Regions from separate parts of the Teredinibacter haidensis genome, predicted to be linked through region 2. Evidence: predicted binding sites of a transcription regulator. Region 2 holds the regulator's gene; each other region holds the start of a gene.
What was found. The regulator sigma-54, encoded in region 2, starts transcription at its own class of promoters, with help from an activator protein. The targets are predictions, from matches to a motif close to TGGCACANNNNTTGCNNT.

Region 1 (6,205 bases), 1.1 Mb from region 2:
TGGATGATGATAAAACAGCTTTCCTTGCCGAAGTACATCAGGCTGGATTGTTTGAAGTTTCCGGTGTAGAGGGCGTTCCCCTGCAGCATTTGGTGACGTCTGCATGTCCACAGATCTTGTTCCCATACGCGCGTGAAGCAATCGACAACCTGGCAACTCGTGGTGGTTTCCCTCCACTTAACCTACCCCCGGTTAATTTCGATATGTTATTTGCCCAGGCAGTGGCCAAGGCCAAAGCTGATGCCGAAGCTGCTGGCGCGACAGAAACACAGCAGTAGTTTATTTTAGGCAAAAAAAAGGGGCTTTTTAGCCCCTTTTTTTTGCCTAAAATAAACTCACATGCTATTCAGGATTGATTCAGGCATCCGCCCCTAAACTGTCCCTGTACTGAGAAAACAAGAGGGACAGAATATGAAAACCTATTGCACCATCATTGCCGCAGCCATTGTTCTTGTATTTGCTTCCGTAGCTAATGCCGCACCAGATAATGGGCGAGAGCATCGCTCATCTAACGAGCAACGGGGGCAGAGTCATAGGCAGGATAAAGCGCCTGGGGCTGTACAGCACAAGCCGCATCATAGAGTTGAAAGACACGTTGAACAGCACCGCCGCAGGGATCTTGCTCATGCTAAACGTGACTCTCATCGCCGTGAGGTACATCGCCAGCACTTGGACCGCAAGTACTCCCGGGCATATCGCCATAACGATCACCGGAACCACCATAAGTCTCACAATCGTGTGATTTGGAATGTGAATTTGGATCTTAGTCCCAGCTACCAGAATCGCACATGGATCTATTTCCAGCGAGACTATAACGGCCAATGTTTCCGAGTGGAAGAAAGACCAGACCGGGAAGTCTGGATAGAAGTGCCCCACTACAAATGTTCATAAAATAAAAAGGCGCCCTAACAGCATTGCTGCCTACAATGCGCAATTGCCAAAGGGCGCGTTGCACTTATCATTGGACGTACCTGGCGTTGAGCGGTTAGGAATTCGATATTCAAGTGCCGCGAACTGCCATCAACACATCTGAGGGCTGGCGTTATAAACACCTAGCCGATATCTTCAGAATGTGTGTGACCGTTGAGATCTTAAGCTGCATCCCTGATGTTTTACTCTTCTTCTCCGCTTGCCATTCCTAGCTCTTTTAGTTTGCGTGTCAGCGTATTTCTCCCCCAGCCCAATAGGTTTGCTGCGTCTCGCTTTCGACCGGCAGTATGCTTAAGGGCTGTTTCTATAAGCGCGCGTTCGAATGTGGGAACGGCCTCTGAAAGAATTTCTTTTTGCCCACAGGCCAGGGCCTGATCAGCCCAGTGTCGAAGAGCTTTGTCCCAATCGCCGCTCGGCGCTGTCGCCCGTTTCACTTCCATAAGTTCTGGCGGTAAATCCTGGATATGGACTTCGCGGCCGGAGGCCATTACGGTAATCCAGCGACAGGTATTTTCCAGCTGCCTGACATTGCCCGGCCAGCTCAGGTTTGCAAGATAGGCTTCCGTTTCCGAGGTAAGAATTTTTGTTTCCACATCCAGTTCACTGGCTGCGCGGCGTAGAAAATGTTGGGCCAGCTTGGGGATGTCTTCGCGGCGGTCGGCCATTTTGGGTAGGTGGATGCGAATTACATTTAAGCGGTGGAATAGGTCTTCTCGGAAGTGGTTTTCCTCGACCAATTTTTCTAAATTCTGGTGTGTCGCAGCAATAATACGGACATCAACTTTTATGGCTGTGTGGCCGCCGACGCGATAAAACTCGCCATCGGCCAATACGCGTAGTAAGCGAGTTTGGGTTTCGGCGGGCATATCTCCAATTTCATCTAGAAACAGGGTGCCGCCATCGGCCTGCTGGAAGCGACCTTGACGCTGTGCTCCAGCACCCGTAAAGGAGCCCTTCTCGTGGCCGAACAATTCCGATTCAATAAGATCACGCGGAATTGCGGCCATATTTAGGGCGATAAAGGGACCATCTCTGCGTGGGCTGTGCTTGTGTAGGGCTTGTGCGACCAGCTCTTTACCTGTTCCAGATTCACCGTTAATTAATACGGTAATATTGGATTGCGACAAGCGTCCAATTGCACGAAACACTTCTTGCATCGCCGGTGCTTCACCAATAATTTCAGTATCGATTTCGGGCTCCAGTGCCTGAATATCTTGCTGCTGCTCATTAGCGTGTGCCAATGCCCGCTGGGTGACGGCAACAGCTTCATCGACATCGAAAGGCTTTGGCAGGTATTCAAAAGCACCGCCCTGATAGGCGGAAACAGCGCTGTCCAGATCCGAGTGCGCGGTCATAATAATAATGGGCAATTCCGGGTGCTCTTTGTGCAAGTTAGATAGTAAGGCTAAACCATCTGTACCGGGCATACGGATATCACTAATAATGGCGTTGGGCCGGTTGTTTTGAATTTGCGCCAGGGCTTTGTCGCCATTTTCAAAGCTTTGCGTGGTTATGCCAGACTGCTGAAGTGCTTTTTCAAGTACCCAGCGAATGGAGCGGTCGTCATCAATAATCCATACCAGATTTGGTTTATGCATGGTCATTTTCCAAAGGTAAATAAAGGGTAAATTCCGTTCGGCCTTTTTCGCTAGTGCACTCAACCAGGCCGTTATGCTGGCCAACTAAATTTTGCGCAATCGCAAGCCCAAGCCCTGTTCCCTCGGCTCGGCCGGTGATCATGGGGAAGAAAATATCTTCGATTAGGCCGGGTGGGATTCCCGGTCCGTTATCGACAATCGAAATCTTTGCCACCAATGGATAATAATGTCGGCCAATGGTGAAGCGTCTTTGAATGCGAGTAATAAAATCGATGGTCAGCGAGCCTTCCACCGTGTTTTTATTTTCTGTCAGTGCCTGCATAGCATTGCGAGTGATATTCAGCACTGCCTGAATCAACTGTGATTTGTCGGCACTGATATCGGGAATACTGGGGTCGTAGTCGCATTTTATCTTGATACCTGAGCCAACCTCGGCTTTAAGCATTGATTGCACATGTGCGAGCACTTCATGAATATTCAAGTGTTCGCGTTTATTGGATTTGTGTGGCCCGAGCATGCGATCCACCAAGTCTCGCAGGCGGTCGGTTTCCTCGATAATAATGCGGGTGTATTCTTCTAAATCGGCACTTGCCAGCTCGCGGGAGAGAAGCTGGGCTGCGCCACGAATACCACCCAGAGGATTTTTGATTTCGTGAGCCATGCTGCGCACCAGGTTGCGGGATGTTTCCTGGGAGGAGAGCATGGCTTCCTCGCGGCTGATTCGCAGCAGGCGATCCAATGGCTGCACTTCGACGACCACATCGCCAAACTCAGCGCTTGGTGTCACGGAGTAATCGACGGTTATGGTGGTTTGATTGTGTAAAATCCAGTTGGCTTTGCGCGTCGTGAAATTCCTGTTTTCTTTTAACGCTTGGGACAGGGAGAGTGGAGTGCCGTCCGCGCTTGAAAACAGGACATGAATAGGTTTGCCATAGATTTTACTGCCGCTCACGCCTAGAGTCATTTCCGCGGAAGCGTTCATGTGTTGGATAAACAGGTTATGATCCAGCACGATAACGGCCGTCATAAGGCTATCCAAGATTTGTTGGTATTTTTCGTTTGTCACGTAAAAGATCCAGAGGCTAGGCCTAGTGGCAGCCATTTTTTATAGCTGAATGCAATAAATAAACCACAATTCGCTGTGGCATGCTTATCTGCGGTGCAGTATTTTTTCTTTGTTTTAAAAGCGCCTTCTATGCGCTTATTGTGTTGCGATAATCACGCTTACCATACCTATTTGGCGGTTAAGACATTATCAGGCTTTGTATTGTCATGATGCAGTGTAAGCACCACGATGGGAGCTGCCCTTGTTGATGTACGTATTTTTGCACAAAAATACAGCAATATCTTTAGTTTGCACGATATAAGTGCATTATATTGGTGCGGGTGATAGTAGTATCGTCGTCGAATGTGACTAGCGGTGTATTCAATTGATAAGGGTGAGGCGGTCGTTAAGATCTTTTGGTGGGGTTAAGGTAAACATTAGAGGATCGAGGGGCTCATTGTGAATGGCTAGTGGACGATGAGAGACCGTTTTGACTCATTTTCCAGGCCTGCCCCAGTTTTGGTTTGAGCACACAGGACAGCGAGTACCCCGAGGTTGCTGGTGCACTGTCTGACAATCATTCTTGCTTTGTAGGGTTCTGTCCTTCGGGTGGGAGGTTATACGATTTTAAATGTCCCGGTGGTCTGGCTGCGTTAAGATACCTTTTGTTAAAGTAATCGTATTTTCTCCAGCATAAACTCTGTCGCTTTTTCCGCCGGAAACGGTCGGCCAATAAAATACCCCTGCCCATAGTCACAGCCGCAGGCGGTTAGAATATCCATCTGCTCCTGAGTTTCTATGCCTTCTGCAACTACTTGCATATTCAGGTTGTGGGCCAGTGAAATTGTTGCTCGAACAATTTCATGTGCGCCATCGGTTTCTGCGTTTGCATTCGTTAGCGCATCGACGAAAGAGCGGTCTATTTTTAGCGCTTGAACCGGAAACTTGTCCAGGTAACTTAGTGAAGAGTAGCCCGTGCCGAAATCGTCGATAGCCAATTCAATACCTTGCTCACGAAAATTTTCGAGCAGTTTATGGACGATATCCGTGTTTTCCATAAGTGCTGATTCGGTGAGTTCCAGTTTTATCCGGTTTCTATCTACGCCCGTATCCCGGAATAAGTCGTTCATTGCTTCTATTAAGTTGGATTGGGTTAATTGTAGTGGTGAGAAATTTACGGCGATACTGGGCAGGCTCTTTTTTCCTACCACGGGAGTCCATGCTTTCAGTTGAAGGCAGGCTTGTTTTAGTACCCACAAACCAATATCAAATATCAGCCCGATATCTTCAGCGATCGGAATAAATTTATCAGGGGGAATCATGCCTTTTTCGGGGTGTTCCCAGCGTATTAAAGCCTCGTAGCCGTGAAGCTGGCCTGAAGTAAGAGATACAATGGGTTGATAAACCACTTTAAATTGATTTAATTCGAAGGCCTTGTATAGATACTCTTCCAACTCACAAATTTCTTGCGTGTGGTGTCGCATTTTTTCGTCAAACAGTTGATAGCTGCCACGCCCCTTGTCCTTTGCGTGGTACATGGCAATATCGGCATCTCGAATAATGGATTCCGAGTTTTTGTATTGCTCGCCACAAATTAGAACACCAATACTCACACGAAAATATATTTGCATCTGCCTAACAATAAAAGGTTCTTCAAAGGCGCCAATAATTTTCTGTGCTATTGATTCAATATCGGATTCGTGCTCAAAATGGTCTGCTACGATAGTGAATTCGTCTCCGCCCAGGCGAACAATATGCTGATCTTCGCTTAGGATTTCGATCAGTCTCTTGGAAACCTCAACTAGTAATAAATCACCCAATATATGACCGTGAGTGTCGTTGACTTTTTTGAAATGATCGCCATCTAAAAACTAAAATGCGAAACTGGTGTTGCTTTCGGAGCGGATTTCTATCAGTTTTTCGATATGATTTTGAACCCATGGACGATTTTTTAATCCTGTCAATGAGTCGTGAAAAGCCATATAAAATAGCTTTTCTTCTGCGTTGCGACGCTCTTCAATTTCAACAAGTAATTGATTGGTTCGTTCTTTTACTCGGTTTTCAAGTCTTTCATTGAGTTCGTTAACTTCGGTTGTTTTATCTTCCACTAATACTTCAAGCGCTTTCTGTGCATATTTATTGACTTCTAATCGCCAGTAAATAAACAAGTAGACCAACGCAAGCAAAATAATGGAGAGTAGTATGCGAGCCCGTAATGACTGCCACCAGGCTGGGTGAATAACAATCTCAACCGCCTTTTCCGATGTGCTCCAGACACCGTCATTATTGGAACCTAAAACTCTAAACGTGTACTTTCCCGGGTCGAGGTTGGTATAGCGAGCACGACGACGGTTGCTACCGGCTTCAATCCATTCGCGGTCTAGCCCTTCAAGTTTATAACGATACCGGTTTTTCAATGGAGAAATAAAATTGAGCGCCGTAAATTCAAAGGTAATATCTCGCTGATCGTATGCGAGTTCCAGCTTTTTCTGCAGGTTAATGTGGGAGCTTAGCCAAGGTTCTTCGCCAATTTTTACCGGGTTCTGGAATAGCTCAATCCCAGTTAGGTGAATTGCGGGGGAGTGAGTGTTTTTGGGTAGAACGGATGGGTCGAAAGAAGATAGGCCCGATG
Region 2 (6,205 bases):
GCTCGATTAGGGCGCCCATTGCGGCTTCTTCGTCTTCACCATCGGTGCGCAGCGTAATATCTGTGCCCTTGGACGCGGCCAATAACATCAGAGACATAATACTTTTGGCGTCGGTAGCTTTTCCCTTAGCGACAACTTCAATACGGGAAGAGAAACGATTGGATAGGTTGGCCAGCTTTGTTGCAGCCCGGGCGTGCAGTCCGAGTTTATTGATAATTTGAATCTGCTTTTCCTGCATAGAGTTTCCACTGCTCCGTGTTAGGGTCTACGAGCCGACCCTAATGACCGGGTACATTTTCCAGTTGGCGATGGCGTGTTTGTACATTGGTATAGTCGCCTTTAAGTGTTTTGGCGAGTCTTTCGCACATATAGACAGAGCGGTGCCAACCGCCGGTACAGCCAATGGCGACCGTTAAATAGCTGCGGTTGTTACTTTCAAAATGTGGGATCCATTTGCGTACAAACTGCAGAATATCGTTATACATTTCTTCCACCTCGTTTTCTGCGTCGAGGAAGCTTATTACCGGAGGTTCCAGCCCGGTGTGGTCTCGCAATTGGGTACTCCAGTAAGGGTTGGGCAGGCAGCGTACATCAAAGACAAAGTCTACATCGACAGGTACGCCGTATTTGTAGCCAAAGGATTTAAACATTAGTGCCATGCCTTTGGTGTCAGAACCCACGACAATATGTTTGATGGCACTGCGCAGCTCATGCAGGCTCAGGTGGCTGGTATCGATGGTGACATCTGCGGCGGCGGCAATGGGCTGCAGTATGCTTTTTTCCCGTGAGATGGCTTCGTTCAAACCGATAAACTCATCGGAGAGCGGGTGTCTGCGGCGGGTTTCACTAAAGCGCTTAAGCAGTATTTCTCGGGAACTGTCGAGAAAAACAATTTGGTATTCACTGCGTTCAATACCGGAGCTATCTATCAGCTCGGCGAGTTTGCTGAGGTCACCGTAGATATTGCGCGCATCAATCCCTATCGCAAAGCGCTGCTCTTCACTGCTGATGCGGTCGCCGATCTGCTCGATTAAAGCGGGCAGCAGGTTGGCGGGTAAGTTATCAATACAGGTGAAACCCTCGTCTTCCAAGAGGTGTAGAGCAGAACTCTTACCTGAGCCAGATCTTCCGCTGAGTATAAGCAGGCGCATGGGTATATACCAAAGGGGGATAAAATCGTAAGCGTTGTACGGGTAAACCCTTACCCGCAGTGTGTAATTTTACTGATATTAGATGGTTATCAGTTTACACCAGCCGCGACACGAAACAATTCTTCATTGCTGCTGCAGGCTTTTAGTTTACGTGTGAAGTTCGGATTCTGTAAGGCTTCGGCAAGGGTGGCGAGAGTTTGAAGGTGTGAGTCTTCGGCATCTTCAGGGACAAGGATGGCGAAAATAACATCTACCGGGGCTCCATCGACGGCATCAAAATCGACGGGATGATCGAGAGTGATACAAGCACAGAGGGTTTGATTCGAAGCGGATAAACGGCAGTGGGGGATGGCGACGCCCTGGCCTATACCGGTCGAGCCTAAGCGTTCGCGGGCGATCAGGCATTGAAAGATGGTGGTTTCGTCTGTATCGGGTAGGTCGCTGGCGAATAGGCTGGCTAGGCTTTCCAGTACACGCTTTTTGCTGGCGTCGGTAGCTTTGGCTTTACAGCGTTCATCGGTAAGAATGGTTGATATCTGCATAGTAATAACGTTTTTACGTGTCCTTTCCAGCCGCGCGTAGTAAGCGCTTTTAGGAGGTATAAGGCGGAAACAGGAGCGATAACGCCCATGTTTGCGACCCGGAGCTGCAAACTGGCGCGCATTCTACCAGCATTCATTGAGGTTCCAAGTCGTTATCAGGACAGAAATCAAAAAAGCCTTGAATTTAAACCAGTCGCTTGCGTTCATTCGAGGGTGGTATGTGCAAGGATTCGCGATACTTTGCAATGGTTCGGCGCGCTACCTTAATACCCTGCTCGGCTAACAGTCCAGTAATTTTAGAGTCACTTAGCGGTTTCCGTGGGTTTTCTGCCGCCACAAGTTTTTTGATGATGGCGCGAATGGCGGTAGAGGAACATTCGCCGCCTGAATCGGTGGCGACGTGGCTGGAGAAAAAGTATTTCAGCTCAAAAATACCTTGGGGTGTGTGCATATACTTTTGGGTGGTTACACGAGAAATGGTGGATTCGTGCATCTCCACTATTTCAGCGACGTTGTGCAGCACCATGGGTTTCATTGCTTCCGGGCCGTAGTCGAGGAAGCCCTGCTGTTTTTCCACAATACAGGTGGATACTTTGAGTAAGGTTTCGTTGCGGCTTTGCAGACTTTTCAGAAACCAGCGGGCTTCCTGCAGATTGTCGCGTAGAAAGGTGTTGTCTGAGCTGGAGTCGGCACGTTTGACGAGGGAGGCGTAGCTGGTATTAATGCGCAGCTTGGGTGCGATATCGGGGTTGAGTTGTACCATCCAGCGGTTATTCACTTTGCTGACGAAAACGTCTGGCACGACATACTCGGTTTCGTCGCTGCCTATGGATTCCCCTGGGCGTGGGTTTAGGCTTTGAATGACGCGAATGGCGGCCTGTAGTTCGGGCTCTTTTATGCGCAGTTTTCGCATCAGTTGTTTGAAGTCGCGGCCGCCGAGCAGGTCCAAATAATCATTAACCAGAGCTTTGGCGTGGGTAATATCAAGGGTGTCACTTTGCAACTGTCGCAGCTGAGTTAGCAGACATTCGCGGATATCCTGGCTGAGTACGCCAGGAGGATCGAACTGTTGAACCCTATGTAGAACTGCCAGCATTTCGTCCATCTCAAGCTCTTCGTGGTGAGCTTGTAGGCCGGAGAACATGTCATCCAGCTTTTGCCCCAGCAATCCGTTCGGCTCTACGGCGTCGATTATCGTTTCCGCTATTTCCCTGTCCAGATCCGACATGGGAGTAAGGTTTAGTTGCCAGTGCAGGTGGTCTTGCAGGGTTTCGGCTGTGCCGCGACGAGATTCAAAATCGTAGTCATCCGAGTCTGGTTTGGCAAGGCCTGAGCCGCTGGGTGCGGTCTCGTAGATGTCGTCCCAACTGGTGTCGACGGCGAGATCGGTGGGAATGTTATCTTCGTTCCAGTCGGTATCGGGCTTTTCTGGCTTGTCGTCGCTATTCGTCGGGCTGGCTTCCTGACTCTGGCTATTTGGCGTTTCGCTTTGCTCTCCGCTGGTACCGGTATTTTCACCCTCTTCGGAGGTCTCGAGCATTGGGTTTGAGTCGAGAGCTTCCTGAATTTCTGCCTGAAGATCCAGCGTGGAAAGCTGCAAGAGACGGATGGCCTGTTGCAGCTGCGGTGTCATGGTGAGTTGTTGGCCGAGCTTTAGTTGGAGGGACTGCTTCATATGGCGACTACTAACTTCCCGTGAAAATTAGATCGGGCACCAATTGGCATTTGGGCTTGCTCGGAGTCGGTGCGGATTAGACGTAGTTTAGTCTCCGCCGTCGGGACAATCAATCCTTTTAAAGCAAAGATTGTGCCGGTAGATATGGCTGGCTGGCGGGTAATGTCAAGTATTGGCGCGACTTATAGCGTGAAGTGTTTCCCAAGGTAGACTTCACGTACCTTTTGGTTACTGAGAACGACTTCTGCGCTTCCTTCCGCAATAATGTGCCCTTCAGATACTATATAGGCTTTTTCACAAATATCGAGGGTTTCACGTACGTTGTGGTCGGTAATCAGTACGCCGATACCGCGCTGCTTCAAGTGTTGGACTATCTGCTTAATATCACTGACGGAGATGGGATCCACTCCGGCGAAGGGTTCGTCGAGCAATATGAATTGTGGCTCGGTGGCGAGAGCGCGGGCAATTTCAACGCGGCGGCGCTCGCCGCCGGAGAGGGCCATGCCCAAGCTGTCGCGAATATGCTGAATGTGGAACTCATTGAGCAGCTGTTCCATGGCTTCATGGCGCTGTTTTCGGCGCAAGTCTTTGCGGGTTTCTAAAATCGCCATAATATTATCGGCGACGGTCAGCTTGCGAAACACGGATGCTTCCTGGGGCAGGTAACCCAAGCCCTGGCGGGCTCGTTCATGCATAGACATATGGGTTACATCGGTATCGCCAATGGATATATCGCCGCGGTCTGCCTTAACGATACCGGCAATCATATAAAAGCAGGTGGTCTTTCCGGCCCCGTTGGGGCCGAGTAGACCGACAATCTGTCCATCCTCCACGGAGATGGAAACGTCGATTACAACTTTGCGGCCTTTGTAGCTCTTTGCTAGGTGGTGCGCGTGTAGTTTAGGCATTGGGGTGTTGGGTTCTCGTTATTCTTGCGGCTGTTCTTCAGTGGAAAGGGCTTTAGGGGGGATGACCATTTTTACCCGGCGGTCATCGCCGGAAGCATCGCTTTTTCCGCCCGCTTTTACCACGGCTCTTTTAACATCGTATTCAATGCGGTTGCCGCTCAGACTGGTCCCTTCCTGTTTAAATGCTGCGTTATCAATCAGAAACAGGGTTTCATCGGTAATGCGGTACTCAAGGCGATTAGCTTGCGCTGTAACTGCCTCCTGACCCTTTTTTGGGATTTGGCTCAAGCGAGCGGGTTTTCCTGTGGCGACAACCATGGAATAGTTGTCGTTACGGCCGTAGATAATGACCTTCGCTGCCGTAATTTTCATGCTGCCCTGTTCCACAATAACCTTGCCGGCGTACGTGGTCGTGCCGTTTTGGTCATCCAGTTCGGCGCTGTCGGCTTGAATACTTAAATCTTGAAAGCGGTCGTTGGGGAGGGCGAGACTATTGCCGCCCATGGATATCAGCAAAATAGTGCTAAACATTCGGCAAGCGAAATTATTCAGGTAGTGATTCAGTATCATCTCGGTTTGCTTGCGTAGGGTTTCTGTGAATCGCCTTCACTTTATTGTGGAGTTTGATTTTTCGTTGTCGAAAATCTGCGGTCATACCCACGGCATCTATCTCGCCGTAGGCCGAGTGTATTTTAACAGGCTCTTGCGTGTACGCGACTTTTTCTGCGGGATTTATTGTGAGTGAGCTGGTATTCAATTCTGTCGGCTGGATGTTGCTCAGCGTTTCCGATTGCCAGATACGTACATTATTCCACAGTGTAATTTGCTCGGTGTTTCTCACTAATTTTCCGTTTTCCGCCTCTACTTGCCAAGGCGCTTTTTCTTCATATATTTCAAAGCGAGGCTCAAAAATAAGGGTGTATTCTTCTGCTGAGGTTTTATTGTCGGCGCTTTCGACTCGATAGTGTTCCAGTTTGCTGGCGGTAAAAGAATAATCAAGTTTGCCTTGATCGCCAAAATGCTGAGTTGAAGCATCTTTAGCGACAGCATAGGGAAAGCTGTGGCCATCTTCGTCCTGCCATTTAGGTGGAGTCAGAATTTCCTCGGAAGAGTCCCACAGCATAACAATGGCGCTAATACCCAAACATATAAACAGTATGTATAGCCGGTTTTTAACCATGTTTAGCTCAAGTATTTATCTAAAGCGGCTTTGTAAGTGCCCTGCGCTTTCATAATAAGATCGCACGCCTCGCGCACGGCGCCTTCTCCGCCGTTAACGGAGCTTTGCCAGTGGGCATTTTCGACCACTTCGTGGTGGGCGTTGGCTACGGTTAACGCGAGGCCGACTTTACACATAACGGTTAGATCGGGGTAGTCATCACCCATAAAAGCAATATTTTCGAGTTCGCAGGGGTATTCTTCTAGTAACTCCTGCAGAGCAACAAATTTATCTTCGCGCCCTTGCTTGAGGAGTTTTAGGCCGAGGTCGCTTGCACGCCTTGCGACGATGGGGCTGTTGCGACCGGTAATAATACCCACTTCGACACCGGAGTTGCGCAGCATTTTCATGCCGTGGCCATCCAGCGTGTGAAAGGCCTTCATTTCGTAGCCGTCGCCGCTGAAATAAAGTTTGCCATCGGTTAGTACGCCGTCCACGTCTAGCAGCAATAGCTTTATGGCGCGGGCTTTTTCATCAATTTGTTCTAGAGATAGGTGCTTCATACCAGTCCTGCCTGCAGCATGTCGTGCATATGGAGTATGCCAATGGGGTGGTTGTTGTCGGCTACGACCAAGGCGGTAATTTTGTGGGTTTCCATCAGGTTAAACGCCTCGGCCGCCAGTGCGGTGGGTAGAACTGTGCGTGGGTTTGTACTCATAACCTGGTCAATAATACTGGTTTTAACATCGAGGTCGCCATCTAGACAGCGG
Region 3 (6,205 bases), 950 kb from region 2:
ATTGCCCTGCCCCGTAGAGACGCTTTCAAATTCGTCCAGTTCCATCGTCTCCGCTTCATCCTCAGGAGCATCCTGCTCTTCCATCGCTGCAGCCCATTCGTCAGCCATACTGCCCTGATCGACATCATCATCACTCATGACCGTCTCCTTCTTCTCTTGTTACGGGGACTTTGGGTCGAGCCACAAAATCCAGAATTTTTAATGCGAGATTTTCGTGACTCTGCCCGAATTGTGTTTTGAACATAGGCACACCATTCGCGGTAGCGATATGTGCTTCCGGCATATTAATAGGGATAATGTCGCCCTCTTTTAAATCCACGATATCGCGCAGGCTGATTTCGCGGCGAACAACATCGCACTCCAAATCAACCCGCGCATCCATTACATCTTCACGCAAGGCTCGCACCCAACGCTCGTCGCGTTCGTCGGTATCGGACTGCAGTCCAGCATCGAGCACTTCTCTAATGGGTTCCACCATGGAATACGGCATAGTGATATGCAGTTCACCGCCGCCGCCATCCAGCTCAACATGAAAGGTGCTCACAACAACCACTTCACTCGGGCTTACAATATTGGCCATGGAAGGGTTGACTTCGGAGTTGATGTACTCAAAGTCGATCACTTTTACGGCCTTCCAGGCTTCACGTAAATCGACAAATACCTGTTCCAACACCATTTGCACAACGCGCAGCTCTGTTGGAGTGAATTCACGGCCTTCAATTTTCGCGTGACGACCATCGCCACCAAAAAAATTGTCGACTAACTTAAAAACGAGTTTTGCATCCAGAATAATCAATGCCGTTCCGCGCAGAGGCCGAAACTTGATCATATTTAGACTGGTAGGTACGTAAAGCGTATGAACGTATTCGCCAAACTTTTGAATTTGAATACCGCCCACAGAAACATCTGCAGTGCGCCGCAGCAGGTTAAACATACTGATGCGGGTATAACGGGCAAAACGCTCGTTGATCATTTCCAAGGTGGGCATGCGCCCGCGAACAATACGATCCTGACTTGTTAGATCGTAATTACGGATTCCACCGTTATCCTGATCGTCCTCTGTTTCTATATCACCGTCATCAACGCCATGTAAGAGCGCGTCAATTTCGTCTTGCGAGAGTAAATCTTGCACAGTTGCTCCTGGTAATTACTGCATGACAAAATTGGTAAAAAGCACCATTTCTACACCGGGCTTGCCAATTTCTTCCTGCATAATTCTCTGTAATTCTTGCAAACACTGCTGTCTTAGCAGCTCTTTACCTTCCGCAGTCTGGAGCTCTTCGTACAACTGACCGCCTATAAGAAGGTTCAAACCATTACGCACTTTTGGCATATGTAGCTCAACCGCAGAAACGACATCGTCATCTCTTATCAACAGCGTTAACTCTGCCTGTAAATATCGCTGCCGCCCTTTCACATCAAAATTCACAATAATCGCGGGTTTAATGGGGTAATAGATCGCAGGTATTGGCGGAGGCTCTACTTCTTCCGTATTGCCATCTGCGAGCTCCTGCGGAGATGGGGCGAAAAATTTCAGCGCCGCCAACGTGCCACCTACAGAAATTCCAGCAATTATCAGCGCTAACACAATTAGAAGAATCAGCTTTTTTTTGCCTCCCCCTTCTGCGCCATCTTCGCTTTGCTCGTTGCCATTTTCGTCTTCATCAGCCATGTCAAACTTCCGTCTTATTCCGCCGGTAATTATCCAGTGAGCAAGAGATATGCCAAGCTCCCGTCACCGCTCTATTGGTAAATGTAGACCTTGACTGTGTCTTTGGCTGAGTTTTTTATGATTGGAAGAATAAGGGTAGCGTGTAGGAATAAGCCCGCTGCTCAGCAGGCTTGTGGAGCTGCAGGGTTAGCTTAAGCGTAGTAATCAATTCCAGAACTAACGCTGAGCTGTACCGTTTTAAGCTCGCCGTCACCCTCGGTCAGTGAAGTGCCCGCTACGGCGGCTTCTGCCGATTGATTCTGATCAGCCTCAGCCTGCTGCTGCTGTGCGGAGTGGTCTGATACATCCACATCCACCAGAGTCATGCCCTGCTGATCACACAGTTCCCGTAACCGGGAAGCGCTAAGATCCAGGGCTTCCCGTACATTGGCGTGGGAGGATACAAAGCTCACGCTTACCTGGTCGTTCTGAACGTGCACGCGAACCTGCAGCGGCCCTAGCTCTGGTGGATCCAATTGTAATTCAGCCGACTGAATTGCCTGTCCTGCCATCATTGCAGCCCGCTCGGCAACCATTCCCGCCCATTGGGGCTTGCCAAAACTGATAGACACCGGCATTTGCATGCGGCTTATGCTCTGGTCCTGCGGGGTGGGTAGAGCATTCGGCGTGGCGACGGCGGCCGCAGCGTTGCGATTTTCTGCCACCACCTTATCCGCGTGAAACAGCTCTTCGAATACTGCATCGGATTTCACTGACATAGACTGCTCGCCACGTATAAGGTTTTGCGAAACCTGATCAACGATCGGGTTAATCGCTGCGCCTTTGGGGCTAAGCTCAGAGGTTACCGCACCCGGAGCCTTCGCGATCCCTTCAGGGGAGAGTATCGTATCTGCGGCCACTGGTTTTACACCATCAGAAAGCACAGCTAATCCACCCTTAGGGTCCGATGCACGAAGGTTTTCCCGCAGCGTCAATCCTCTGGCACTAAATGAAATGGTGGGATCTTCAGTTTGCGGATTCAATGCGGATTCATCGACAACGGCGCCCATCTGAGGCTGGAGAGGAACAACACCTGCCACCAGCGGACTAGTAACTATCAGCTCCACTTCGTCATCCACAGCCTTCACGGCCTTCTGTGCTGCCAGCCCGAGCGGTTTAAGCTCCGAGTTGACATTACCCTTTAACGGGTGAACCCTAAGCTCTGTGCCCTGCAATACAGTACAAGTATCCTCGGCCTTGACGGTTTCTGCCGTGGCCTGCTCAGTTTTTATCTTCTGTGAACTCTCGCCAACAGAGTCGCTCCCCTGAGGGCGCGCGCTTGCCTCGGCCTTTTGCTCGGCTTTGGTATTCTCGGCAGAAGCCGTAGCTTGTGATTTGTGATCGCGCTGGTGGCTGCTTTTGCCTGCCTGTTGCTTTTCCTCGCGCGCGAAGGTATTCCGAAAGCTCTCCTGAGCTTTATCGCTGTGGCCGCCCCTCCGGTTTGCGTGGCTGTCGTCACTTTTTACTTTTACAGGGTCCGCGGCTTTGATATCTAAGATGGGTTGCATTACCTAATCTCGTAGTAGTTGGCTTAACGCATAACTATGAGCAAGGCTTATGCCAGCAGGGAAAACGGGAGGGGTTGCAGGGATTACGGGAGAAGTGAACTCAACTGATTCGAAGCAGCGGCAAATTGTTGCTCTATAGCGGCAAAAAGTTGCTCCATATCGCTTCCATCTTGAACTCTTGCCTTGGATTCCATCTTATCGCACAACTCAGCCAGTGAATTGACACCCATATTACGGCAACTGCCTTTCACTCCGTGGGCTTCGTGACAAATAACGGTAAAATTTTGATCGGGCAGCGCATCAGCTATACGACCTATACGAGCTGCACAATCACTGTTGAATGTGGTTATCAACTCATCAAATTTGTCTGCCAACAGCTTTTTTAACCCCTCAAGCATTACCATGTCTAAATCGGCTTCACTCTGTGACATTCTTTTCCTCTTTACTAATCATGGCCATCATCCAGATGCCAACGAAAATCGACTTCGATATCGTTTCCTGGCGGATGAACAGTTAATTTTTCACAGATAGAGCCCATTAACGACATGCCTCTACCATAGTAATCCGGCTTATTATCGCGCACGTCTTCCTGTACAACTTTTTTGGGTATAAACCCTTTCCCACTATCGGTTACGCGAATATTGAGCAGACCGCCAGACTCGTGAGCAGTGTGTTTCAACTGCACTTTCACCCACCCTTCAGACAGATCATTCAAACGCACATGCTTCAGTTTATAAAATTCTGCAAAGCCTCGAGGAGTCTGCTTTAACTTTGACGAAAGGCCGAGCACACCGTGCTCCAAAGCATTAGCATAAAGCTCGGCAAGAACCGTGTACAGCGTCGTGCTTCGATCTTTTAAGCCCGGTACTTCCGCAGTAATATTGACAAGCAAGGGCAAAGGGTCGAACTTCTTTAAGCTGGTTTCGTTCACTTCAAACGAGAGAGACCAGTCAACCAACTGCCCCGTCCGGTGGGCGTGACCGTGATCTTCAATCCGTTTTATTGGGAAGTCTTCAATTAACACTTCCACAAGGGAAATATCATCGTCCTTATCTGATTCACCAATATGATTGTGAACCTGCGCCAAAATCTCATCGAACAATTTACTTTCCCCCCGATACTTGCTCATCAGTTTGTGAAGCCGGGGTTCTCCAAACATCTCACCCGACTTATCGCGGGCTTCAAATACGCCATCTGACCACATGTAAAAACGGTCGCCAAATTCCAACGGAATTCGGTGACTCTCTACGCGAAATTTTTCTTCCGACAACACGCCGAGCGGTAAATTTTTAGACTGCAGCACTTCGTAGCTGTTGGTGCGAGCACGGTATAAAAAGCTCTCTGGCAAACCGCCATTCCATATTCGCATGCGACGCTTATCGAAATTAATATCGATAAGCGTCGCACAGCAAAAAAATCCAATCGGCAAAATGTCATGAAGCTTGGCGTTTATTTCCTTAAGAATATCGTCCATAGAAAAACCTTTACGCGCCATACCATAAAAGGTTGTCGCTAAAGGCATGGAACCAATGGCCGCCGGTAATCCATGGCCGGTAAAGTCGCCCAACAGCATAAGCACACTACCACTCGGGCTGATTTCGGCAACCAAAACGTCACCATTAAAAACCGCCAGGGGAGACATATAGGAGTGAATGATGTCTAGATCCAAACAACCCGAATGAGCAATTTTATCGTAGACTTGTTTAGCGACTCTCTGCTCCTGAATAAGATGCTGATTGTGAACTTCAATAAGAGCTTTTTGCTGTGCCAAGGTTTGGTGCATCTCGCGCACACGTCTGAAGGCTTTTATTTTGGAGGTTAGTACAACTGGGTTATATGGCTTAGGCAGAAAATCATCACCACCGGCTTCGATACACTCAACCAGAGATTCATCGTCCGACAATGACGTAAGAAAAATAATGGGAACAAATTCATCTCCGGCGAGCTTGCGTATTTGCACCGCCGCTTCAATGCCACCCATATTAGGCATAAGCACATCGAGCAAAATGAGATCGGGCAGGCATTCACTATAGGCTTCAACGGCTTTCAATCCGTCGGCAACAGCTATTACTGTATGTCCTGCGCGAATAATAATAGACTCAAGAATCAAGCGATCGGGAGCAGAATCTTCCGCGATAAGAATATTGAGACTTGGCTCACCGTTACTATTCACAAAGCGGCCTCGTTTTAAGCATAGATTTGCACCGCTCGCCACTTTCTTTGACCAACACCACGCTTTCGATTTTTCTTAACAGCACGTGCAAAGTTTACTGAATTTCAAATAATTGCTCAAAACTGGAAATAGCGAATATTTTTTTAACTTCAGGACTGCAGTTATTAATGGTTATGTTTGCGCTGTCGCCGCCGGCAAAATCCCTTAGTACAAGTAGCATTCCTAATGCCGAACTATCCAGATGAACTGTGCCACCCAGGTCAACACAATAAGCTTCCAACGAGTGGGAATCTACATCCTCATAGGCTCGACGAAAGTCATCCAAGGACGAAGCATCGAAACGACCCTCGATCACGATTTTAAGTGTCTTGCCGCTATCCGCAATTTCAGACTTAATAGCCATGTTATGTGTCTCTTCTCTATGGCCGAGAGAACAAGCTTCGCTTGAACGTTCTTCGACGATAATTTAAACAACAGGTAATTTCGTTCACTTTACGGTGAATTATCACCAACTTAAATCGCGCGCATCTTACCACACCTGTTGCGCTTCTTCTGAAGAGCGAACGGCAAAAAACGCCTCTCCTAAGTATATCGCTCATTTTTCAATCATGCTGAGTAATTCACAGGTTTATCGAAATGCCTGCTTCAAAATACAGCGGGTCACCTTGTTCAGAGGCAATACTTTTTCTGCCGCCTCCAACTTCACAGCGGCTCCCGGCATACCCCAAACAACACTGGACGCCTTATCCTGAGCGACAGTAAACGCGCCAGCCTCTCGCATACGCAGCAGTGCTTCGGCACCGTCAGCTCCCA
Region 4 (6,205 bases), 930 kb from region 2:
CGAAAAGTCCAAGGAAGAATTTCGTCAGCAGTTACTTAACTACTTTCCAGACCCAGACATTTTGTTAAATAAAGACCGCATGCCAGAGCGGGCCGGGCTCGCGAAAAATAATGCGCTACCGGAAGAGCTTCTAATGCAGGTGTCGGCAACATACACTGGTATTGCAGAAAAAATTACCGGTAAACCTATTGTGCTTTCCGACAACCCTAAGGCCGAAATCATCGAAATATTGCAATCACAGTTCGACTTAATTCGTTAGATCGACGTTCCAGGCGCAGGCGATAAGCCTGCGTTTGTCCGTCCCCAAGCCGCTAATAACCCCGTTCAAAAACTATGCTATTTGCATGGCTAACGTTGAAATGGTAGGTAAAACCCGTTTCCGCGAATCCCTTCATTGCTCGAATAAAATAAGACGGTGAGACAAATTAAGATATTTTTCCGTTCAGAAAATGGTTGAGCAGGCCTTCCCTTTACTTCGTCAAATCCCTGACGTTAACCCAACATCCCTCCATTTTTATTTCTTAACTATTTGAAAAACAAGAGAATATTCTTCTGGCATTGCCTTTGCAGTCAAGCTTTTATTGTTAATATCAGTGACAGTTAACTGTCGGGAGAATCGAGTTTGTCTCATCCTGCTACGCTCAATGCTGCAATAGCAACGGAATCCTTTGATGAAAAACAGGAACGTTTGGTTGCTGCCTTTGATTTCTTTAATGAGACTTCCGAGCAGTTGGCGGGTTCCTATCGGCTGCTTGAACAAAAAGTGGGACAGCTTACTCGTGAGTTAGATCAGGTCTCAGCGGAAAAAGATGCGGAGCACTCTAAAAAAGCGTTGCTTGAAAATCGCATGCAGGTCTTGCTGGACGTGTTGCCCGCCGGAGTGATTGTGCTCGATGCACGCGGGCGTATTGTGGAAGCCAATCCGGCCGCACAGGCATTGCTAAAGTCACCACTCAAAGGCCGCCTGTGGCGGGAGGCTATCAGTGAATGCTTTGCGCCGAGGAATGATGACGGACTGGAAGTATCGACCAAATCCGGTAGACGCTTAAGCATCGCCACCAGCTCTCTCGACAGTGATTCCGGTACAGGAAGCTCCAGTGGTGGACAGATTGTATTGCTCACAGATCTAACCGAAACACGAAAGCTTCAGCAGCATGTGAGTCGCTCGGAAAAGCTTTCAGCCATGGGGAAAATGGTTTCTGCTCTGGCCCACCAAATTCGCACGCCGCTTTCTGCGGCCATGCTCTATGCCGATCACCTTTGCCATTCCGAATTGGAAGAACACAAGCGCAAGAATTTTTCCCAGAAACTCTATAAGCGATTGCAGCACATGGAACACCAAGTGCGGGATATGCTGTTGTTTGTAAAAAGCGAGCTGCCCCTAAATGATGTTATTTCAATCGCGGATTTAGAGTTGGGTCTACGTGAAGCGGCAGAGGTTCCATTGTTATCGACACACAGTCGATGCCAATGGCTGAATACCTGTGCTGGGCTGGAGATTAAATGTCATCGGGAAGCGTTGATCAGCGCGATCATGAACTTAATTAACAACGGTATCCAGGCCTGTGATGGCTCCCCTGAGTTATCAGTGGAATTAACGGTTCCAGCAGATATGCCCGAATATTTAGTCGTAAAAGTTCGAGATAATGGCCCCGGTATATTGGCAGATATGCTGGAGAGCTCCCGCGAAATTTTTGTTACAACAAAGGCTCAGGGTACCGGGCTTGGTCTTGCCGTAGTGCAATCTGTTGTGCGTGCACATGGTGGCAGCTTTGAATTGCTCTCGCCCGAGGGTGAGGGCGTTACTGCCGTGCTTTATTTACCGCTTTATAAATCTTTTCAGCCGGGCGAGTAGTCTGTCGGGCTAGATGTAATACACAGAGATTTGGAGAAAAAAATGACGAGTTCAAAAAAAAATCCGGCCACTATTTTAGTTGTGGAAGACGATAGTAATCTTCGCGAAGCGCTGGTTGATACTCTTCAGTTAAATAGTTTTGATGTTCTGGAAGCTGAAAATGCAGAGCAGGCCGTAGCCTTGCTACAAAAATCTGTAGCCGTTGATCTAATTGTTTCGGATGTCAATATGGGAGCCATGAGTGGTCACGATCTGCTGCAGCATGTTAAGCAGGAATATCCTCAAATTCCGGTTTTACTGGCAACGGCTTACGCCAGCATCAGTGAATCGGTAGAGGCGATGCGCCACGGTGCCGTGGATTATCTGGTTAAACCCTTTGAAGCCAAAGTGCTGGTGGAAACGATTAATCAATACGTTAGTCGCAGTGCCCATAGTGCCGATAGACCTATCGCCGTAGCGCCAACCAGCCAGCAGTTACTGCAGTTAGCTTGTCGCGTTGCGCAATCGGACTCCACCGTTTTGTTGATTGGTGAATCGGGAACGGGTAAAGAAGTATTGGCGAAATATATTCACGAAAACTCACCTCGTAAAGATCAGCCCTTTATTGCCATAAACTGCGCGGCTATCCCCGAGAATATGCTCGAAGCGATGCTATTTGGTCATGAAAAAGGTGCCTATACCGGAGCTTACAACTCAGCTCCAGGTAAGTTTGAGCAGGCAAATGGCGGCACGATTCTATTGGATGAGATTTCAGAAATGGATCTAGGATTACAGGCCAAGCTGCTAAGGGTTTTACAGGAAAGGGAAGTTGAGCGTTTGGGTGGCCGAAAAAATATTCCTTTGGACGTACGTGTTATTGCAACCTCGAACCGGGATATGCGCCGTGAGGTTGCCGATGGGAAGTTTAGAGAGGATTTATATTTCCGTTTAAGCGTTTTACCCTTGCAGTGGGCGCCGCTGCGCGATCGGAAAGAAGATATTATTCCTCTGGCAGAATCGTTGTTGGCTCGTCATGCCCGCAAGCAGCATCGGGCGGGCGTGATTCTAACTGAGGAAGCTCGGCATAGTCTGCTGAATTATGCCTGGCCGGGTAATGTACGCGAACTCGATAATGTTATGCAGCGGGCGCTTATTTTACAACCGGGAAATGCACTCGGTACGGTGGATCTAGGTTTAACGCAGGAGGTGGCCTACAGCGAAAAGCCTTCTCTGGTCGACGCTGTTATGCAGCAGACCCAGCAGGTAATTATGGATATGGCAATACCACAATCTTTCGAGGGGCTTTCTGGGCAGGCGTCTGCTCAATCCGATCCGGCAGATGGGCTGGGAAAAGATTTAATGAAGCGGGAGTTTGAAATTATTTTGCAAACGCTACGGCAGGAAAAAGGAAGTAAGAAACAAACTGCAGAACGCTTGGGTATCAGCCCTCGAACTCTGCGTTATAAACTTGCCCGCTTACGTGACGAGGGATACACGCTAGAGGCAATGGCCTATTAGTTATTTGAGGCATAAATGGTCTTTATAGCTTGACGTTATAAGGTCCAATGTATAGATATTATTTAGGTGGTGTTTTCTTAAAAAAACAAAAAAAAAAGATATTCCAATAATCCAATCTTTTGGTATTATCGGGTAGAGGCGCCAAAAAAAGTAAGCTTGGTGTCATTGCGTTGTCATAAATTAAGTGGAGGATAGCGACGGTTAGTTTTCATTCATTTCCTTGTAGTTTGTTGTGTCTGTTTTACCTATAGGAGTCCACGGTTATGGGTATTGAGGTTTTGGATAGTTCACCTGACTTGAACAATGTTATTCTGGAAAACACTATCGAAGATACGTTTGAAGACGATAGTGGCGTTGGTGCGATCAGCGTTATCGATGCGCGCAGAAAACTGGAAAACAAAATTGAAGAAATGCGTCTTTTAAGAGAGATGCAGGAATTTGATTTTGATGTGTAAATTCTGTTTCTAGGATTTGTCCTGGATTAAAATACACCGATACAGAGTGTAGTGTATCGGTGTATTTTTCGTTTTTGTTTAATTGTTGCGATATGGGAATTATCGGAATAGACCTCTGTAAAGTTTTTTGACTGTGTAGTGCTTTTGCTTGCTTCGCAGGCCCACCTAAAATATTTTCGTGTTATGCCCCTTCTTTTCCTTACGGTAACAAATTGCCGCTATGGCAATATTTGGCCCGTTTTGTGCTCTATTTCCTCTGATTGAAATTCTTATCGATAGATTGACAATTTCTTGGCGCAAGCCCCTGAAATTATTCGAATGAAAAGAGGCTGGGCATGAGTGACCGAATGGATATTAATCGACTGCTAATAGAAATGCGTTCGATAAAACAGCAAACCAGCGCGTTTGGTGGCCCGGGTGCTTTAACGGCGAAAGACCGTGTCGATGGTGCGCAACAGCCGGGGCAGGTCGGTCAGGTAAACGGTCCGGGGTTTGGGAAAGTGCTTGAGCAGGCGGTTAATAAAGTGAACGAAGTGCAGAGTGCTTCCAGTAGTATGGCTGAAGCCTATGTTCGAGGCGACCAAAATATTGACGTTACCGATGTGATGATCGCCTCGCAAAAAGCCGGCGTTGCCTTTGACTCTATGGTTCAGGTGCGCAACAAATTGGTAGAAGCCTACCGTGATGTTATGAACATGCCTATTTAATGTTGGCTCCAATCTTTCTGTTTAGTGTGGAATAAATCGTATGGCAGGTACAGCAACAGCAGGCGGTGGAACCAGTGACCTTATAGAAGGTTTTAATAACCTTAATTTGGTTCGCCAGGCAGGCTTAATGATTGGTTTGGCCGCTAGCGTCGCTATAGGTTTCGCTGTTGTATTGTGGAGCCAAGGTGAGGACTTTAAACCGCTATACGGCAGCCTGGATAGGCTGGACTCGTCGGAAGTGGGCCAAATACTTGATTTTAACGAAATTCCTTACAAGATTGACGGCTCCAGCGGCGCACTTTTAGTACCTGTTGATCAAGTCCATAAAGCTCGACTGGTATTGGCTGAAAATGGTATTCAGGGCGATAAGTCCGTAGGTTTTGAGCTACTGGATCAAGAGCAGCCCTTGGGAACCAGCCAGTTTATGGAAGCCACGCGTTATCGCCGCGGCCTGGAGGGGGAGTTGGCGAGAACCATCTCCAGTATTAATGCCGTACGCGGTGCCCGGGTTCACCTGGCAATTCCCAAGCGCACGGTTTTTGTTCGTGATGGCCGCGAACCTAGCGCTTCTGTTTTTCTCGATCTATTTCCCGGCAGGCCCATTTTAACCAAACAAATTAGTGGTATTGCCAATCTGGTCGCCGCCAGTATTCCAGATTTGGATGTTGAAAATGTCACGATAGTCGATCAAAAAGGAAATTTGCTGTCTGTGAGTGCCGTGGATGAAAAACTGGCAATAGCGGCTCAGCATCTGGATTACACGCGTAAAATCGAAGATGATATTGTGCTGCGCATCCGCCGCTTGCTGTCCCCGATTTTGGGTGCGGCCAATTTTAAGGCCGAAGTGGCGGCCGATGTGGATTTTACCGAAATAGAGCAGGCAGAAGAATCGTTTAATCCCGATTTGCCGGCCATTCGCAGTGAGCAAACAGTGGATGAGCAACGAGTTGGTTCCGCCGGAGCGGGTGGTATCCCCGGTGCTCTAACTAACCAACCGCCTGCCGGTGGCCAGGCTCCGGAGGTTGCAGGGCAAAGAGGGGGTGATGCTCCAGCGGCGCCATCCAGTAACAGTCGCTCCCAGGCTACGCGTAACTACGAGTTGGATAGAACCGTTAGTTATACAAAGCATGAAAAAGGGCGGATGCGCAGGCTCACAGTGGCTATTGTTATCGATGATAAGAAGAAAATGAATACCGATTCGGGTGAAACAACGACAAGTCGATGGACCGATGTCGAACTCGAACGATTGGCTATACTTGTCCGAGACGCAGTTGGTTTTTCTGCCGCACGCGGCGACAGTGTGAATATCTTAAATGAGGCTTTTATGCCCCTACCTGAAATCGAAGCTACTGCGGAAACTCAAATTTGGGAGTCGGAAAATTTTAGGGTTGCGGCTAAATATGTCGCCGGAGCCCTTATCGTACTGGGCCTGATTTTTGGATTGATGCGCCCAGTATTAAAAAGCCTTGCTGGCACAGGCTCCAAATCCAAGGAAGAAGAAGAGGCCAAAGAAATGGCTGCATTACAGGCCGCGGGAATCAGCTCATTCGATTCTCTGTCTGATGAAACGGTCACCCTAACGGGAGGCGACGCATTAGCGTTACCCAGCCCGGAGGAAAGTTACGAGCAGCAGCTTAACGCCGTTAAAGGATTGGTGGCCGAGGATGCTGGCCGTGTGGCTCAGGTAATTA

Region 1: the regulator sigma-54 is predicted to act here: its motif matches at 3,643-3,660, upstream of glnL (nitrogen regulation protein NR(II)).
Region 3: the regulator sigma-54 is predicted to act here: its motif matches at 1,710-1,727, upstream of H5715_RS09070 (flagellar basal body-associated FliL family protein).
Region 4: the regulator sigma-54 is predicted to act here: its motif matches at 4,039-4,056, upstream of fliE (flagellar hook-basal body complex protein FliE).

What each region holds. Positions count from the first base shown of each region.
Region 1 is NZ_CP060084.1:4,378,408-4,384,612, forward strand. It holds gene secB (protein-export chaperone SecB) at 1-278, shown strand, start outside; gene H5715_RS17905 (hypothetical protein) at 412-891, shown strand; gene glnG (nitrogen regulation protein NR(I)) at 1,113-2,528, opposite strand; gene glnL (nitrogen regulation protein NR(II)) at 2,521-3,630, opposite strand; gene H5715_RS17920 (putative bifunctional diguanylate cyclase/phosphodiesterase) at 4,242-5,057, opposite strand; partial or broken gene H5715_RS20445 (diguanylate cyclase domain-containing protein) at 5,082-5,432, opposite strand; gene H5715_RS17925 (ligand-binding sensor domain-containing protein) at 5,445-6,205, opposite strand, start outside.
Region 2 is NZ_CP060084.1:3,293,748-3,299,952, reverse strand. It holds gene H5715_RS13170 (HPr family phosphocarrier protein) at 1-238, opposite strand, end outside; gene rapZ (RNase adapter RapZ) at 279-1,151, opposite strand; gene ptsN (PTS IIA-like nitrogen regulatory protein PtsN) at 1,241-1,693, opposite strand; gene H5715_RS13155 (RNA polymerase factor sigma-54) at 1,878-3,368, opposite strand; gene lptB (LPS export ABC transporter ATP-binding protein) at 3,551-4,276, opposite strand; gene lptA (lipopolysaccharide transport periplasmic protein LptA) at 4,295-4,807, opposite strand; gene lptC (LPS export ABC transporter periplasmic protein LptC) at 4,821-5,456, opposite strand; gene H5715_RS13135 (KdsC family phosphatase) at 5,459-5,998, opposite strand; gene H5715_RS13130 (KpsF/GutQ family sugar-phosphate isomerase) at 5,995-6,205, opposite strand, start outside.
Region 3 is NZ_CP060084.1:2,343,606-2,349,810, forward strand. It holds gene fliN (flagellar motor switch protein FliN) at 1-138, opposite strand, end outside; gene fliM (flagellar motor switch protein FliM) at 131-1,132, opposite strand; gene H5715_RS09070 (flagellar basal body-associated FliL family protein) at 1,148-1,672, opposite strand; gene H5715_RS09075 (flagellar hook-length control protein FliK) at 1,864-3,219, opposite strand; gene H5715_RS09080 (Hpt domain-containing protein) at 3,303-3,650, opposite strand; gene H5715_RS09085 (SpoIIE family protein phosphatase) at 3,665-5,392, opposite strand; gene H5715_RS09090 (STAS domain-containing protein) at 5,487-5,795, opposite strand; gene H5715_RS09095 (protein-glutamate methylesterase/protein-glutamine glutaminase) at 6,021-6,205, opposite strand, start outside.
Region 4 is NZ_CP060084.1:2,365,307-2,371,511, reverse strand. It holds gene H5715_RS09190 (phosphoribosylaminoimidazolesuccinocarboxamide synthase) at 1-259, shown strand, start outside; gene H5715_RS09185 (sensor histidine kinase) at 623-1,855, shown strand; gene H5715_RS09180 (sigma-54-dependent transcriptional regulator) at 1,898-3,352, shown strand; gene H5715_RS09175 (PA3496 family putative envelope integrity protein) at 3,616-3,807, shown strand; gene fliE (flagellar hook-basal body complex protein FliE) at 4,143-4,514, shown strand; gene fliF (flagellar basal-body MS-ring/collar protein FliF) at 4,555-6,205, shown strand, end outside.